Regions from separate parts of the Natronosporangium hydrolyticum genome, predicted to be linked through region 2. Evidence: riboswitches for the same ligand, from Rfam matches in the RefSeq annotation. Region 2 holds a riboswitch; the other holds the start of a gene.
The links. Region 2 has a riboswitch for cobalamin ahead of JQS43_RS10780 (ABC transporter substrate-binding protein). Riboswitches for the same ligand answer to the same signal wherever they lie in the genome.

Region 1 (7,696 bases), 1.2 Mb from region 2:
CGATGTGGACACGATCCTGGCTGATTGGCAGTCCGCCGCCGCGCGGGTCTTCTCGTCGTGACCAGCGCCGCCACCACAACGAGCCGGCCGGCCGCGCCCCGGCGCCGGGTTCCCACCCGGCGCCAGGTGCCGTGGCCGGTCTGGGGTTTCCTGCTCCTGCCCGCCGCCATCGAGGTGGGGCTCGTGTTCTGGCCGGCGTTGAACAGCTTCTACCTGTCGTTCACCCAGTGGGGCGGCGTCGGCCCGCCGGAGCCGGTCGGCATCGCCAACTACGAGAACCTCTTCGCCGACCCGGTGTTCCACCAGGCGCTCCGGAACAACGTGATCTGGGCGGTGGGCTTCGGCGGACTGTCGGTGGTGGGCGGGCTGATACTGGCGCTGGCGCTGAACCGCCCCCGCCGCGGGGTGGGGCTCTACCGCAGCGCCATCTTCCTGCCGATGGTCTTCTCACTGGCGGTGACCGGACTCTTCTGGCGGGTGCAATACCAGCCGGACGGCACCGTCAACACCTCGCTGGGGCTGCTCGGGCTCGGTGACCTGGAGCGGCAGTGGCTGGCCGACCCGGACACCGCGCTCTACGCGGTGCTGATCGCGGCGGTGTGGCGGCAGGTCGGCTACATCATGGTGCTCTACCTGGCCGGGCTCAAGTCATGCGATCCGGCGCTGCAGGACGCGTCGGCGGTGGACGGCGCGGGCCCCTGGCAACGCTTCCGGTACGTCATCTGGCCGCAGCTACGAGGGGTGAACACGGTGGTCTTCGCGGTCACCGTGATCGAGGCGGTCCGGACCTTCGACATCGTCTGGGCGATGACCGGCGGCGGCCCGTACCGCTCGACCGAGCTGCTGAGCACCTACATGTTCCAGCAGGGATTCACCTTCCTCAACCTTGGCTACGCCTCCGCGCTCGCAGTGGTGATCTTCGCGTTGGCGATCGTCTTCATCATCACCTACCTGGTCCGCGCTACCCGGCAGGAGGTCGAGTCATGAGCCGGCGGGGCAAGGACTGGCTGTTCCACGGGATCATGGCCCCGCTCTCCCTGCTGTGGGTGGCGCCGATGATCTTCGTGGTCTTCATCGCCTTCCGTCCCTTCGACGACATCACCCGCCGCGGACTCACCGCGCTACCCGCCGGATTCACGCTGGACGGCTTCCGGACCGCCCTCGGCTCGGGCGGCATGGGTCAGGCGATGTGGGTCAGCATCCAGGTCACCGTGCCGGCGGTCATCCTCAGCCTGCTCCTCGCCTCGATGGCGGCGTTCGCTCTGAGCCGGTACGAAATCCCGTTCCGGCGTACCATCTTGTTGACCATGCTGGCGGGGAACCTGCTGCCACCACAGATCCTGCTGATCCCGGTCTCGAAGATCACCGAGTCGCTCGGCGTCTACGACACCGTCTACGGCCTGATCGCCATCCACATCGGATTCGGGATGGGTTTCTACACCTTCGTGCTCTACGGGTTCATGCGCTCGATCCCGAACGAGATCACCGAGGCCGCCCGGATCGACGGCGCCGGACCGGCCCACACCTACGCCCGGATCATCATGCCGCTGTGCCGACCAGCGCTCGCCGCGTTGGCCGCGCTCGCGACCACCTGGATCTTCAACGACCTGATCTGGTCGCTGGCGGTGCTGCAGAGCCAAAGTAAGCTGCCGGTCACCGCCGCACTGCTCAACCTGCAGGGCGGCTTCGTCAGCAACTGGAACGTGGTCGCCGCCGGCTCGATCCTGGCCGCCATCCCCACCGCCATCGTCTTCTTCGCCTTCCAACGTCACTTCGTCTCCGGACTCCTGATGGGATCGAGCAAATGAGTACGACCATCCCCGCCCACCTACCCGACCGGCTCACCATCACGCTGTGGGACTTCAGCTGGTACACGCGTACCGCCCCGGGGGACGTCTTCGCCGACCTGGACGAGGCGTTCGCGCAGGCGGTCGCGCGCGGCTACAACACGATCCGGATCTGCGCGATGCCCTACCTACTCTTCGGCAGTGGGCTCGACACCACCGCGCTGCGCTTCGGCGGCCTGGGCGGCGAGTACGGGCAGCGCACCCGGTGGTACGACGTGGCCACCCCGGCCACCGTCGACGGACGGGCGCACCTGCTGGAGCTGTTTCGGGCCGCCCAGCGGCACGACTGCTACATCATCGTCTCCAGTTGGGAGTATCAGCAGAGCCCCGCGTTCCTCGCCGACGACTCCTGGCACCAGGCGCTGTCGGCGGTACCGCCGGCCGACCGGGTGACCGCGCTCGCCGACGCCCTCGCCGACCTCCTCGATCTACTGGCGACCGAGGGCCTCGACGACCGGGTCGCGTTCGTCGAACTCCACAACGAGGTGCAGTTCAGCCGGCTCACCGAGGTGCTGCCGGCCGGCGCCGACCCGGTTCTCGGCCTCAAGCCGTACCTCACCGACGGCATCGACCGGCTCAAGGCCCGACACCCGGCGGCCCTGGTGACCACGAACTACGCCGGGGTGCCGGTGGGCCGGATGCGCGGCGTGCCGGAGAACGCCGACGTGGCGGTCTTCCACCCCTACGTCTACGGGGTGCTCGACGAGCTGGTCAGCGAATTCGCGCTACGCGACCTGAGCCGGCCGTTCCCGCAGCAACGCGCGTACGCCGAACTGCTGCGGCCGGACGCGCCGCCGCTGGAGCAGTGGCTGCCCCCGGAGCCCGACCGGTGGCGGGTGGCCGCCACCGTGGTCCCACCGCGGGAGGTCTACGCCCACGACTGGTGCGACCCGGCGAAGTGGGACCGCTGGCTCTACGAACGCTACGGTGACCACCGGCGCAGCATGGCAGCGGCGCTGGAGATCTGGCTGGCGGTAGCCGCCGACTGGGCCACCGACCATCAGGTCCCGCTGGTCTTCGCCGAGGGTTGGGTGGGCTACACCCCACTGACAGGCGAGTTCGAGGACGGCCCGGTCGGGCGCGACGTCTGCGAACGGGCGGTCCGTGCCAGCGCCGACATCGACGCCTGGGGCACTCTGATCTGCTCGAACGCGGCACCGCATCATCCGATGTGGCGGATGGCGGAGTGGCAGCGCCGGCTCAACCGAGAGTTCCTCGACGCGCCACGCGGCTGAGCGGGTCGGCCCACGGCTGGACAACGACTGGACGCGCGGGCCCGGGCGGCGCCCGCTTATCCAGCGGATAGGGCTTTCCCCACCGGTTACGCCTTGACCGATAGAGACGCGGCTATATAGGTTCGGCGCCATCGACCCCTGTGCCTGCCAGCTCTCCCGATCGGAGGCGCTCATGAGACCCGCCCGCATTGGCCGGCTCGTCGCTGCCGCGGCTACCGCCGGCATCCTCGCCGCCCTGGCGCTCTCCCCCACCGCCCACGCGGCCGCTCCCGACTCACCCGGCCTCGGCCAGTTGGCCGCGGCGAAGACCGCCCTCGACCGGGCGGCGGCACCGCCGGAGTCGGTCACCAGCTGGTACGTCGACGAGGCCACCGATCAAGTGGTCGTCGAGGTGCTACCGGAGGCCGAGCCCGTCGCGGCCGAGTTCGCCGAGGCCAACGGGGTCAGCGACGACCTGATCACCGTGGTCACCACCGCCGAGGCCCCGCGGCTGTTGCAGCCCTGGCCGCTGCAGGAGGGCGACCCCTACTATGCAAACAACAACCGCTGCACCGTCGGCTTCCTGATCCGCACCACCGCCGGCCAGAACGGCTTCATTACCGCTGGCCACTGTGGCTCCGTCGGTGTCCGGACCTACGGGTTCAACCAGGAGCCACAGGGCAACTTCTGGCTCTCCCAGTTCCCCGGCAGCGACTGGGCGGTGGTGCTGGTGACCGACGACTGGATCCCGACGCCGATCACCACCGGTTCACAAGAGGCCCCGATCGGCGGCTCGGTGTGCAAGATCGGTTCGACCACCGGGTACACCTGCGGCACGATCACCGCCAAGAACGTCACCGTCAACTACCCACAGGGCACGGTCACCGGGCTGACCCGAACCACCCTCTGCGCCGAGCCGGGCGACTCCGGCGGCCCGGTCTTCTCCGGCAACTACCAGGGGCAGGGCATCGTCTCCGGCGGCTCCGGCAACTGCGCGGCCGGGGGTGTCACCTTCTTCCAGCCGCTGCTGCCGATCCTGAGCAGCGGCAATCTCACCCTGCTCACCGCACCCTGATCACCGCACCGCCTGATCACCGGCAGACCCCGGTACCGACCGGCGCCGAACCAGCGCACGTGATCCTTGTCATGGTCACCCGCGCTGGTTCGGCGCCGCTTTGTACGGCTATCGTGACGCTGCCGTGGTGCTCGGGAAGACCGGTGCGAAACCGGAGCGGCCCTCGCCACTGTGATCGGGAAGTCGACGATCGACGCTCGCCAACCACCCGCACCAGCGGGCGGGAGCGGCCACTGGACGCCAACTCGGGTGTCCGGGAAGGCAGACCGTCGCCGCACCACCCCGTCAGCCAGGAGACCGGCCACGGCACGAGACCCGTCCACGAGGTGTGGGAGGCACGGTCCGGCTATGAATAGTCGACACATCCTGCTGGTCGCCCGGCAGGTCGCCCAGAGCGGTGGCCAGGAGACGGTACGTCAACTCGCCACGGCGGTCGCCGCCGAGCTGGGCCGTCGCGGCGATGACAGCCCGGTCGGCGCCTGCTTCCTCGACGGCGAAGCGCCCTCGCTCGTCACAGCGCTCGACCAGGCGACTGACGCCGGGGCCAGCGAGATCGTGCTGGTGCCGACCCACCTGCCGCCCGACCGGTATCTCGACGTGTGGCTGCGGCGTACCCACGGACACTGGGTGCAGACCCGGGGCGACCAGTGCGCCAGCGGGCTGCCGACCGTCGCAGTCACCGCGCCCCTGGCGCTCCAGCCGGAGCTGGTCAGCACCATTCTCGCGGCGCTGGCGGATCCGGTGACCGCCATCGGCGGGGTGCCTGGGCCGTTCCGCAGCCCGGCCTGGTCGACCATCCCGCGCCACCGGCACCACGTGCTGGTCTGTCGGGGGCCGCGCTGCGCGGCGTACGGAGCGGCAGCGGCGGCCGACGCGCTGAGCGAACGGATCGCCGCCGCCGGCCTCGCCGACGACACGCTCGTGACCAGCACCGGCTGCCTCTTCCCGTGCAACCTGGGCCCGCTGGTGGTGGTGCATCCGGAGGATGTCTGGTACACGGCCGTGGACGAGGAGTTGGCCGGGCGGATTATTGATGAGCATCTGGCCCAGGGCCGGGTGGTAGCAGACTCCCGCGCCACCACCCGGCTCACTACCGGCAGGTAGGAGGCATATAGGGGATATTTCGAGTTAGTCTCATTTTATGAGGCGGTGGTTGCCCCGGCTGGTCCCCGGCCACCAGGCCCCGGACCGCTCATGACTCAGCTGGCCACGCTCGCCTCGGTCATCCTGTTCGCCGTAGCAGGGGTGATCGCGGTGACGATCGCGGCCATCCACGCCGGCCGGGTGCTCACCGAACGGCGACGCGCCCGGCGCGTCGCCCGGCCACGGCAGCTGCTCTTCGCCTTCGTCGCCAGCGGCGATCCGGCCGAGCTAACGGAGCTGGCGCGGATGCCCGCCGCCGACTGGCGGGCGGTGGCGCCGAGCGCCTTCGAGCTACTGACCAAGGTCCGAGGCGAGGCACACGAAGCGCTCGCCACCCTGCTGGCCCGCCGCGGGCTGGTCCACCAGGCCCGGCGCGAGCTACACAGCATCAGCGCGGTGCGCCGCGCCCGGTCCGCCGCCGCGCTCGGCAGCCTGCACGACGGCGCCTCGGTACCGCAGCTGTGCCGGCTCCTCGCCGACACCCACCCCGAGGTACGGGTCGCCGCCATCCAGGCGCTGGGCCGGATCGGCGACCCCGCCGCCGCCCGCCCGCTGCTCAGCAGCCTCCAACCACCCCAGCCCGCCCCCTCCCAGCTCGTCGCCCACGCGCTCGCCCAGCTCGGGCCCAGGATCGCCCCGATGCTGTTGCCGGCCCTCACCGGACCGCCGTTGGTGCAGACAACGGTCCTCGATGCGATGCGCCTGATCGGCACCTTCGAAGGCGAGGGCGGCCTCGCCGGCCGGGTCCCGGCCCAGGTCGCCGAAGTGCTACAGGACGACCGCTCGCAGCCGGTGCGGCTCCGGGCGGCGAAGACGCTGGGCCGGCTCGGGTCTGGAGCCGCGATGGCGCCGCTGCTCGCCAGCACCCAGCCTGCAGAGCCGGCGCCGCTGCGCGCCGCCGCCGCGGCGGCGCTGGGCGAGCTCGGCGCGGTCGACGCGGTGACGCCGCTGGCCGAGTTGTTGACGTGCGGGGACGACCATGTCGCGGGGGCCGCCGCCACCGCCCTGTCCCGACTCGGCCCCACCGGGCTCGCCGCCCTCAACCGGGCGGCCGCGACGCAGGCGACCGCTACCGGGCCGGCCCGACGCGGCGCCGAGCACGCCAACGCGGTACTCGACCGGATAGCGAGGTCCGCCGCGGCCCGGGAGCCGGCCCCCGCCCCGAAGCGGGAAGCCCTGCGCTCATGAACCAGCTAAGTTACTGGGTCGGCGAGGTCCTCCGCTACACCGACGTGGTGATTCTCGGCTACTTTCTGCTCCTCAACAGCTCGCTGCTGGTGCTGGTGCTGCTCGGCGGTTGGGAGCTGGCCAGCAACGTCCGGCGGCGCGCGTTCGCCGGGCTCGACCTCACCTTCCGCAGCCCGCTGACCCCCTCGATCTCAGTGCTGATGCCGGCCCACAACGAGGGTGCCGGGATCGTCACCGCGGTACACGCAATGCTCGCGCTGCGCTATCCGCGTACCCAGGTGGTGGTAATCGACGACGGCTCGACGGATCAGACGACCGCGCTGTTGATCGACGAGTTCGACCTCACCGAAACCCCGATGGTGATGCCGCCGGACGTGCCGGTCGCCGGCGAGATCCTCGGCGTCTACGCGCCCCGTACCGGCGCCAGCTCGCCGCTGCTGGTCCGCAAGACCAACGGCGGCCGCTCCGACGCGGTCAACGCCGGCATCAACATCGCCGACGGCGAACTGGTCTGCATGGTCGATGCCGACTCGGTGCTCGACTCCGACTCGCTGCTCACCGTAGTGAAGCCCTTCATCGACGACCCGCTCCGGGTAGTCGCCACCGGCGGCGCGATCCGGGTCGCCAACGGCTGCACCATCGTCGGCGGCCGGGTCATCGACGTCCGGATGCCTACCGGCTGGCTGCCCCGGATCCAGGTGGCCGAGTATCTACGCTCGTTCCTGCTTGGCCGCTCCGGCTGGTCCCGGCTGGGCAGCGTAGTGATCATCTCCGGCGCCTTCGGCCTGTTCCGCCGCGACCTGGTGGTCCAGATCGGCGGGCTGGCCCGCGACACCGTCGGCGAGGATGCCGAGCTGGTCTTCCGGCTCCATCGCCGGCTCCGGGAGTGGCGGGCCGACTACCGGATCGTGTTTGTGGCCGAACCGGTCTGCTGGACCGAGGTGCCGAGCACCTTGGCCGTACTGGGGCGGCAACGGCGCCGGTGGCACCGCGGCCTCACCGAACTACTGCTACTGCACCACCGGAGCATGATCGGCAACCGCAGGTACGGCCGGATCGGCCTGCTGGCGCTGCCGTTCTACCTGCTGTTCGAACTGCTGGCGCCGGTGGTGGAGCTGGCCGCACTGGTGCTCATCCCGGCCGGGATGCTGGCAGGGGTGGTCGACATCGACTTCGCGTGGCGGTTCCTGCTCGTCGCCTACGGGTACGCGATGGTGGTCAGCCTGTTG
Region 2 (7,696 bases):
GGATCGACCGGCGTGGAGACGTAGAGCGAGCCCAGGTCGTACGGGTCGATCGCCGCCAGACCGGTGTAGTCCTGTTCGTGCGGCAGCAGCCCGGGGCCGGCGTGGGCGAGCTGGTGGACCTCCCACTCGCCGCTCGGCGACATCCGGGCGTAGAAGAACCGCAGGTCCGGCACCGGACGCCAGCTGTCGAGCCCGGCCTCCGCCGAAGCCGGCGCGGCGCCGGCCCGGGCGGTCAGCACCGCGGCGACCGTGCCGTCGGCCGAGCGCCGGATGTCGGTGGTCCAGCAGTGGGTCATCCACTCACCACCCCATTGCGAGCTGCCCGCCAGCACGGTGGTGAGCTTCTCCTGCGACGGGGCGTCACCGGTCAGCGCCGTCTCGTCGACCACGCTGCCGTCGCTGCGGTAGAGCGCGCCACCCGCAACGTAACCGTGATATACACAGTTATCGAAATCACGCGGGTGGTGATCGGTGGTGACCAGGTCGATCCGGGCGCCGTCGGAGACGTAACGGGTGTAACCGTTGACGTAACCGACCTTCGGCCGGGTGAAGAGCTTCCCCGCGTAGGTCCAGGTGGCACCCTCATCGTCGGATACCAGCGCACACGGGTCGTCGTTGACGGCGCGCACGAAACAGTAGAGCCGACCGTCCAGCGCATGCAGGTTCGAGTAGGTGACGCCGCGGCCGCCGGTCAACTCGCTCCAGTCGAAGCTGCGTTCCGGGCCCCACCGGGTCGGGTCGCCGGGCTCGCTGATCCGCCACCGGGTCAGGTCGTCGGTCTTGTGCCGGGCATACACCGCCAGCCAGCGGCCGTCGCTGCGCCGCCACAGCGCCGGCACGTTGTGGTCGTCGGCCTCCAGCCGCTCATGCAGCACCACGATGGTGCTGGTGCCCGTCCGCAGGTCAACCACGGCCAACTCGACGTTGCCCGAACGGGCCTCGCCGCCCGGCCCGTCCCCGACCGCGATCGAACCGACGACCAGGGTCTGCGTCGCCGCGTCGACGAGCGCCCGCTCGTCCTGGAACCAGCACCAGGCGCCGTTGTCGTTGACGACGCTAGGGCGACCAGCCGATCCGACTTCTGACCCTTTCATGGTGACAGGTCCCTCTCATCCCGGTTGGCCGGCGAGGCTCGGCCGTCGTCTGCGGATACACGCTCGCACACCGGCGGGTCGGGCTCAACATCAGCACATGCATCGCGATCAGCACAGTCATCGCGGTGACACTCCTCGGCGTCGACTGACGGGCGAGTCCTTGATATGGTTCGCGGGCCGTGGTGCTCGGGAAGTTCGGTGAAGAAACCGGCGCGGCCCTCGCCACTGTGATCGGGACGTGACACGTCCGTTCCGCCCTCGCGGGTGGAGCCACTGGGACCAGCGGTCCTGGGAAGGCAGGGGTGTCACAGGTGGTCCCGTTAGCCAGGAGACCGGCCACGGCACGCTAGCACCCGTTCCACGAGGACCTGGAAAGGCGGGCTTATGGCCTCCCGTATCGGCACCCTGCAACCTTTTGCTGCTCGGCCCCTGCGCGCTGGCGCGGCCTTATCGGGTGCGGCAGCGCTGCTGCTCACCGGCTGCTCGGCGGCCGAGGCCGACGGCACCGACGGCGAAGCGCGCGTCCTGCTCGAAAACTGCGGCATCGAGGTCGCGGTCGACGGCCCGCCGGAGCGAGTCTACGCGGCATACCAGCCGGCCATTGAGGTCGCCCATGCGCTAGGCATCAGCGACCGGCTGGTCCAGACCGCCTTCCTCGACTCCGAGGTGCTGCCGGAGTACACCGACGCGCAGGCCGCCGCGGACTATGTGCCCTCGCTGCCCAGCCGCGACGGGCTACTGGCGACCGAGCCGGACTTCGTACTCTCCGGCTTCAACGGCGTCTTCGCCGAAGACAATCCAAACAGCTTCGGCACCCGGGGCCGGCTGGCTGAGCTGGGCATCCAGAGTTGGATCCTGAGCCCGTTGTGCCCCAGCGAAGACGGGCTCGCCGACGAGGCGATCGACCCGGCCACGGTACGAGTGGCGACGATCTACGACGACCTGCACGACCTGGGGACCCTCTTCGAGGTGACCGACCGGGCCGAGGAGGTCATCGCCGAACTGGAAGCGCGGGTGGCTGCGGTCGAGGAGCGGGTCGCGGACGCCCCCCGGCCCACGGTCGCGATCATCTCGCCGCAGGACGACGGCGGTTTCCGGGTGGCCGGCGGGATCGACTTCGGGACCCAGATCATCGAACACGCCGGCGGCGAGAACGCGTTCGCGGACCTGACCGAGCTGCGCAACAACAACATCGACATCGAAGAAATCATCAAGCGCGACCCGGATGTGATCCTGACCAGCGCATGCTGCGACGCCAGCTTGACCGACGCCGACGCGGAGCCGGACGTCGCCAAGCTCATGGAAAACCCGGCGCTCGCCGGGGTGACCGCGGTCGCCGAGGGCAACGTCCACCCGTTCCTTTTCGCCAACCGGTCCGCCGGCGTCCGGGCAGCGCACAGCATCGAACAGGTGGCCGCCCTGCTCCACCCAGAGCTGTTCACCGAGCAGTAGGGCAGCAGCGCGTGGCAGAGGCCACGGTGGCTCGTCGGGACGAGACCACCGCGCCGCAACAGCCACCACCGCCCCGCCGACCGGCCCAGGCACCGCGCGTACTGCTGCGCGGCGGCCTCGGCCGGGGCGCCGGGTTGGTGGTCGCCGCCCTGGTCCTCGGGGTCGTCAGCGTCCTCTCCGTCCTGGTCGGCAACTTCTCGGTGGGGTTCGCCGACGTGATCGCCGCCCTCGACGGGCCCGCTGAGAGCGACCTCGACCGGGTGGTCCGGCACGTCCGGATCCCCCGCACGGTCACCGGACTGCTCGTCGGTGCGGCGCTGGGGATCGCCGGCGCGGTGATGCAAGGGCTGACCCGCAATCCCCTGGCCGGCCCCGGCATCCTGGGGGTCAACGCCGGCTCGGCGCTGGCGGTCGTGCTGGCGATGGCGTTGCTGGGGGTCGCCACGGTCAGCGGCTACATCTGGTTCGCCTTCGTCGGCGCGGCGGTCGCGGCGGTCTTCGTCTACTTCCTCGGTTCGCTCGGCCACGGTGGCGCCACCCCGGTGAAGCTCGCCCTCGCCGGGGCGGCGTTCACCGCCCTGGTCGGGGCCGTGACCACCGCGATCACGCTGCTCGACGCCTCGACGCTGGACGACTTCCGGTTCTGGGTGGTCGGCTCACTCACCCGCGCCGGCGGTACCGACCTGGTGATCGTCACCCCGTTCATCGTGGCCGGTGCGGTCGCCGCTGTGGTGATCAGCCGCGCACTGAACGCGATCGCGCTCGGCGACGACATGGCGAGCAGCCTCGGCACCAAGCTGATGGCCGTACGAGCGGTGGGGGCGTTGTCGGTGGTGCTGCTGGCCGGGGCGGCCACCGCGGTCGCCGGGCCGGTCGGGTTCGTCGGACTGGTGATTCCGCATATCGCCCGGATGATCACCGGACCGGACTACCGCTGGCTACTGCCGTGGTGTGTGCTGCTGGGTCCGATCGTGCTGCTGCTGGCAGACGTGCTCGGCCGGGTGCTGGTGGCGCCGCAGCAGCTGCAGGTCGGCATCATCACCGCGCTGGCCGGGGCGCCGTTCTTCCTCTACTTGGTCCGCAACCGGAAGGTGCCGCAGCTGTGAGCAGACCGACCCGGGACGCGGTGCTGCTCCGCTCCCCCCGCGGCGGCGTCGCGCTCCGGCTGAGCCGCAGCTCCCTGCTGCTCGGCACGACCGCGTGGACCCTGGCCGCGTTGATCGCGGCCTGCTCGCTGACGCTGGGCGAGTACCCGATCAGCTTCACCGACGCGGTATCCATCCTCGGCGGTGGCGGGACCCTGATCGAACGGGACGTGGTGATCGGCGACCGGTTGCCGCGGGCGCTCACCGGCCTCGGGGTCGGCGCCGCGTTCGCCCTCTCCGGCGCGATCCTGCAACGGATCGCCGGCAACCCGCTGGTCAGCCCCGATGTGATCGGCATCAACTCGGGCGCGGCGCTGGGTGCGCTGATCGTGCTCACGGTGCTCGGCGGCAGCGGGCTCATGACCGTCGTCGGGGCGCTGGCCGGGGCGCTGCTCACCGCGGCGCTCATCCTCGCCATCGCGTACAAGCGGGGGCTCAATGGTTTCCGGCTGGTGCTGGTCGGCATCGGCGTCGCGGCGATGCTCGGATCGGGGATCTCGTTGCTGCTGATCCGGGCCGACATCTACCGGGCGTTGGTCGCGGCCGCCTGGCTCACCGGCAGCCTCGCCAACCGGACCACGCTGCACGTCACCGTCATCGGGCTGACCCTCGCCGTAGTGGTGCCGACGCTGCTCATCCTCGCCCGGCAGCTGCGGTTGCTCGAGCTCGGGGACGATCTGGCGCAGACGCTCTCCGGCCGGGCCGGTGGCGGTCGGACCCCGCTGTTGCTGGTGGCGGTCGTGCTGGCCGCCATGGCGACCGCGGCGGCCGGCCCGATCGGCTTCGTGGCGCTGGTGGCGCCCCAGATCACCCGACGGATCCTGGCCGAACGGCAGACCGGGCTGGCGGCGTCGGCCGCGGTCGGCGCGCTGATCGTGGTCAGCGCGGACCTGGCCGCCCGACTGCTGTTCAGCCCCACCGAGCTGCCGGTCGGGGTGCTCACCGCGATCCTCGGCGCACCGATGCTGCTCTACCTGCTCGCCCGGGCCAACCGAATAGGACACGCCGGATGACCATCTCCCCGCCGCACACCGCCTCCCCGTCACACCCCGTCCCCAGCCTCGCCGCCGACCAGCTCAGCCTCGGTTATCGGGACAAACTGGTCGTCGACGGCGTTTCGGTGACGCTGCCGCAGGGCCGCATCACCACCGTCGTCGGCGCCAACGGCTGCGGCAAGTCCACCCTGCTGCGTGGCCTCGCCCGGCTGCTGCGACCACAGTCGGGCCGGGTGCTGCTCGACGGCGCGGATCTCTCCACACTGCCCGCCCGGACCCTGGCCCGGCAGCTCGGCCTGCTGCCGCAGCAGCCGATCGCCCCGGACGGCATCACCGTCGCCGATCTGATCGGCCGGGGCCGGCATCCGCATCAGCGCTGGTTCCGGCAGTGGAGCACCGCCGACGACCAGGCGGTGGCGGCGGCGATGCAGGCAACCGGGGTCGCCCAGCTCTCCGAGCAACCGATCGACGAACTCTCCGGCGGGCAGCGGCAACGGGTGTGGATCGCGCTGGCGCTGGCGCAGGACCCAGAGATCATGCTGCTCGACGAGCCCACCACCTACCTGGATCTGGCGCACCAGATCGAGGTGTTGGAGCTGCTGGTGGCGCTGAACCGGCGGCTGGGCCGGACCATTGTGCTGGTGCTGCACGACATCAACATGGCCTGCCGCTACACCCACCATTTGATCGCGATGCGGGACGGGCAGATCACCGCCGAGGGCGCGCCCGCCGAGATCGTCACCGCCGAGCTGATCAAAGAGGTCTTCTCGGTCACCTGCACGGTGATCCCGGACCCGCTCGCCGGCACCCCGTTGATCCTGCCGCAGCCCGGGGTGCTGCCGGGTTGACCTATGAGGGCCGCCGCCGTGGCAAGATGATCACATGCCCCTTCAGATCATCGGTGCCGGCTGGGGCCGCACCGGAACCGCCTCCATGCGCGCCGCGCTGGAGCAGCTCGGCTACTCCTGCCACCACATGCTGGAGGTGATCGCCGAGCCGGCGCAGGCGGCGCTGTTCACCGAGGCCCTCGACGACCCGGACTTCGACTGGGAACGCATCTACCACCGCTACACCGCGACCATGGACTGGCCCGGTTCGGTCTTCTGGCGGGAGCTCGCCGCCGCCTACCCGCAGGCCAAGGTGCTGCTGACGGTACGGGATCCGGAGAAGTGGTACGACAGCTTCCGGTCCACCATCTACCAGGGCTGGCTGGACGGCGTCCGGGACCACCTGGGTGAGGGCTGGTTGGCGATGCGGCGACGCGTGCTGGTCGAGCGCTGCTTCGATGGCCGCCCCGAGGACCGCGAGCACGCCATCGCCGCGTACCTGCGGCACAACCAGCAGGTGCAAGCGGAGGTGCCGGCCGAGCGGCTGCTGGTATACAAGCCCGGCGAGGGCTGGCCGCGGCTCTGCGAGTTCCTCGGCGTACCCGAGCCGGCGGAGCCGTTCCCACACGTCAACGATCGCGCCGAGTTCATCGAACGAGGGTGATCGGGGCCCAGCTAGCTGGGTCAAGGTTGGGCAGCTCACGCCACTCCGCTTGATGATCTTGGCGGGTGAACGAATGGGTGGGGCCTCCGGTTGTTGCCTACGAGAGCTGCTAGCACAAACGGAGCAGCGCCGGTTGGCGCCATCTGTCCACCGCACCGCGCCTGGCCCCCGCACCGCGCCATCTAGCCACCCACCGCGCCGCCAGGCCCCCGCGCCGCCCCAACCGCACCTCCGTGGGGTCAGCGGTCACCGGCCAGCTTGGTGGGTTGAGTGGTGAGCCGTGCTGCCCGTCAATCCCCATAGTCCCGGCAATTCTGGCACCACTCAACCCACCAAGCGACGAGAGCGAGCGAACAACCAGCAGCGTGGTAGATGACTGGGCCGCGTCGAGCTAGGCGCACGGACCTGGCTCCTCGGTCGGTGCCCGGCCGGCGCCGGGTGATCAACTGCTCCGTTTGTGCTCGCAGCTCTCGTAGGCCACGCAACGGGGCCCTACCGGACCCGCGGCTGAAGCCGCCGACCACTGGGTTGACGAGCAGCGGGAACCGGACTCGTTCTGGGCCTTGCGGTCCACGCCGATTGCCTCAACCTTTGACGTAGGGTTGACCGCCGGCGGCCGGCGGCCGGACGTGGCCCACCAGGCCGGCTACCGCGATGATGGTGGCGATGTAGGGCAGCATGTTGAGGAACTGGCTCGGGATCGGGCTGCCGATCGTCCCCAGATAGACCGACAACGAGCGACTGAAGCCGAAGAAGAGCGCGGCGAGCAGCACCCCGACCGGGTGCCACCGGCCGAAGATCATCGCGGCCAGGGCGATGAAGCCCAGCCCGGAGGTCATGCCCTTGTTGAAGTTGGTGGTGGCGAGCAGCGTGAAGTAGGCCCCGCCCACCCCGGCGACCGCCCCGGCCAGCAACATGTTGCGGTAGCGCAGCAGGTTCACCCGGACGCCGACGGTGTCGGCCGCGGCTGGGTGCTCCCCCACCGCCCGGGTACGCAGCCCCCAACGGGTCCGGAACAGTCCGAAGTAGAGCAGCACCACCAGCGCCAGCGCCAGGTAGACGAAGATGTTGCCGCGGAAGAGCACCGGCCCTAGCAGCGGAATCTCCGACAGCCCCGGCACCTCCCAGGTCGGCACGCGGTCCGGCTGGTTGTAGCGGCTCGGGTCGCGCGCCATCAACTGTTCGAAGAGGAACCCAGTCAACCCGAGCGCGAAGACGATCAGCACCACCCCGACCACGATCTGGTCGACCAGGTACCGGATCGCGAGCAGGGCCAGTAGCCCCGCGATCAGCATCCCGGCCGCCGCTGCGGCGGCGATCCCGACCCAGACGCTTGCGGCGAGCGTGGCCACCATCGCTGCGGCGAAGGCGCCCATGATGAACTGGCCCTCGATCGCGATGTTGATCACGCCGGAGCGCTCGCCGATCACCCCGGCGAGGCCGCCGAAGAGCAACGGCAGCGCGAAGATCACCGAGCTGCGGAGCACGTTGCCGAGCGGCATGACGTGCGCCGTGGACG

Region 1: it holds a riboswitch for cobalamin, as region 2 does, so the genes downstream of both, JQS43_RS05565 ((2Fe-2S) ferredoxin domain-containing protein) here and JQS43_RS10780 (ABC transporter substrate-binding protein) in region 2, are expected to answer to the same signal.

What each region holds. Positions count from the first base shown of each region.
Region 1 covers NZ_CP070499.1:1,205,072-1,212,767, reverse strand. Annotated here, with positions in the region: gene JQS43_RS05590 (ABC transporter substrate-binding protein) at 1-61, shown strand, start outside; gene JQS43_RS05585 (carbohydrate ABC transporter permease) at 58-987, shown strand; gene JQS43_RS05580 (carbohydrate ABC transporter permease) at 984-1,808, shown strand; gene JQS43_RS05575 (cellulase-like family protein) at 1,805-3,082, shown strand; gene JQS43_RS05570 (S1 family peptidase) at 3,255-4,136, shown strand; cobalamin riboswitch at 4,245-4,456, shown strand; gene JQS43_RS05565 ((2Fe-2S) ferredoxin domain-containing protein) at 4,485-5,240, shown strand; gene JQS43_RS05560 (HEAT repeat domain-containing protein) at 5,331-6,467, shown strand; gene JQS43_RS05555 (glycosyltransferase family 2 protein) at 6,464-7,696, shown strand, end outside.
Region 2 covers NZ_CP070499.1:2,432,188-2,439,883, reverse strand. Annotated here, with positions in the region: gene JQS43_RS10785 (BNR-4 repeat-containing protein) at 1-1,094, opposite strand, end outside; cobalamin riboswitch at 1,258-1,449, shown strand; gene JQS43_RS10780 (ABC transporter substrate-binding protein) at 1,479-2,546, shown strand; gene JQS43_RS10775 (FecCD family ABC transporter permease) at 2,558-3,652, shown strand; gene JQS43_RS10770 (FecCD family ABC transporter permease) at 3,649-4,704, shown strand; gene JQS43_RS10765 (ABC transporter ATP-binding protein) at 4,701-5,534, shown strand; gene JQS43_RS10760 (sulfotransferase family protein) at 5,569-6,177, shown strand; gene JQS43_RS10755 (ABC transporter permease) at 6,762-7,696, opposite strand, start outside.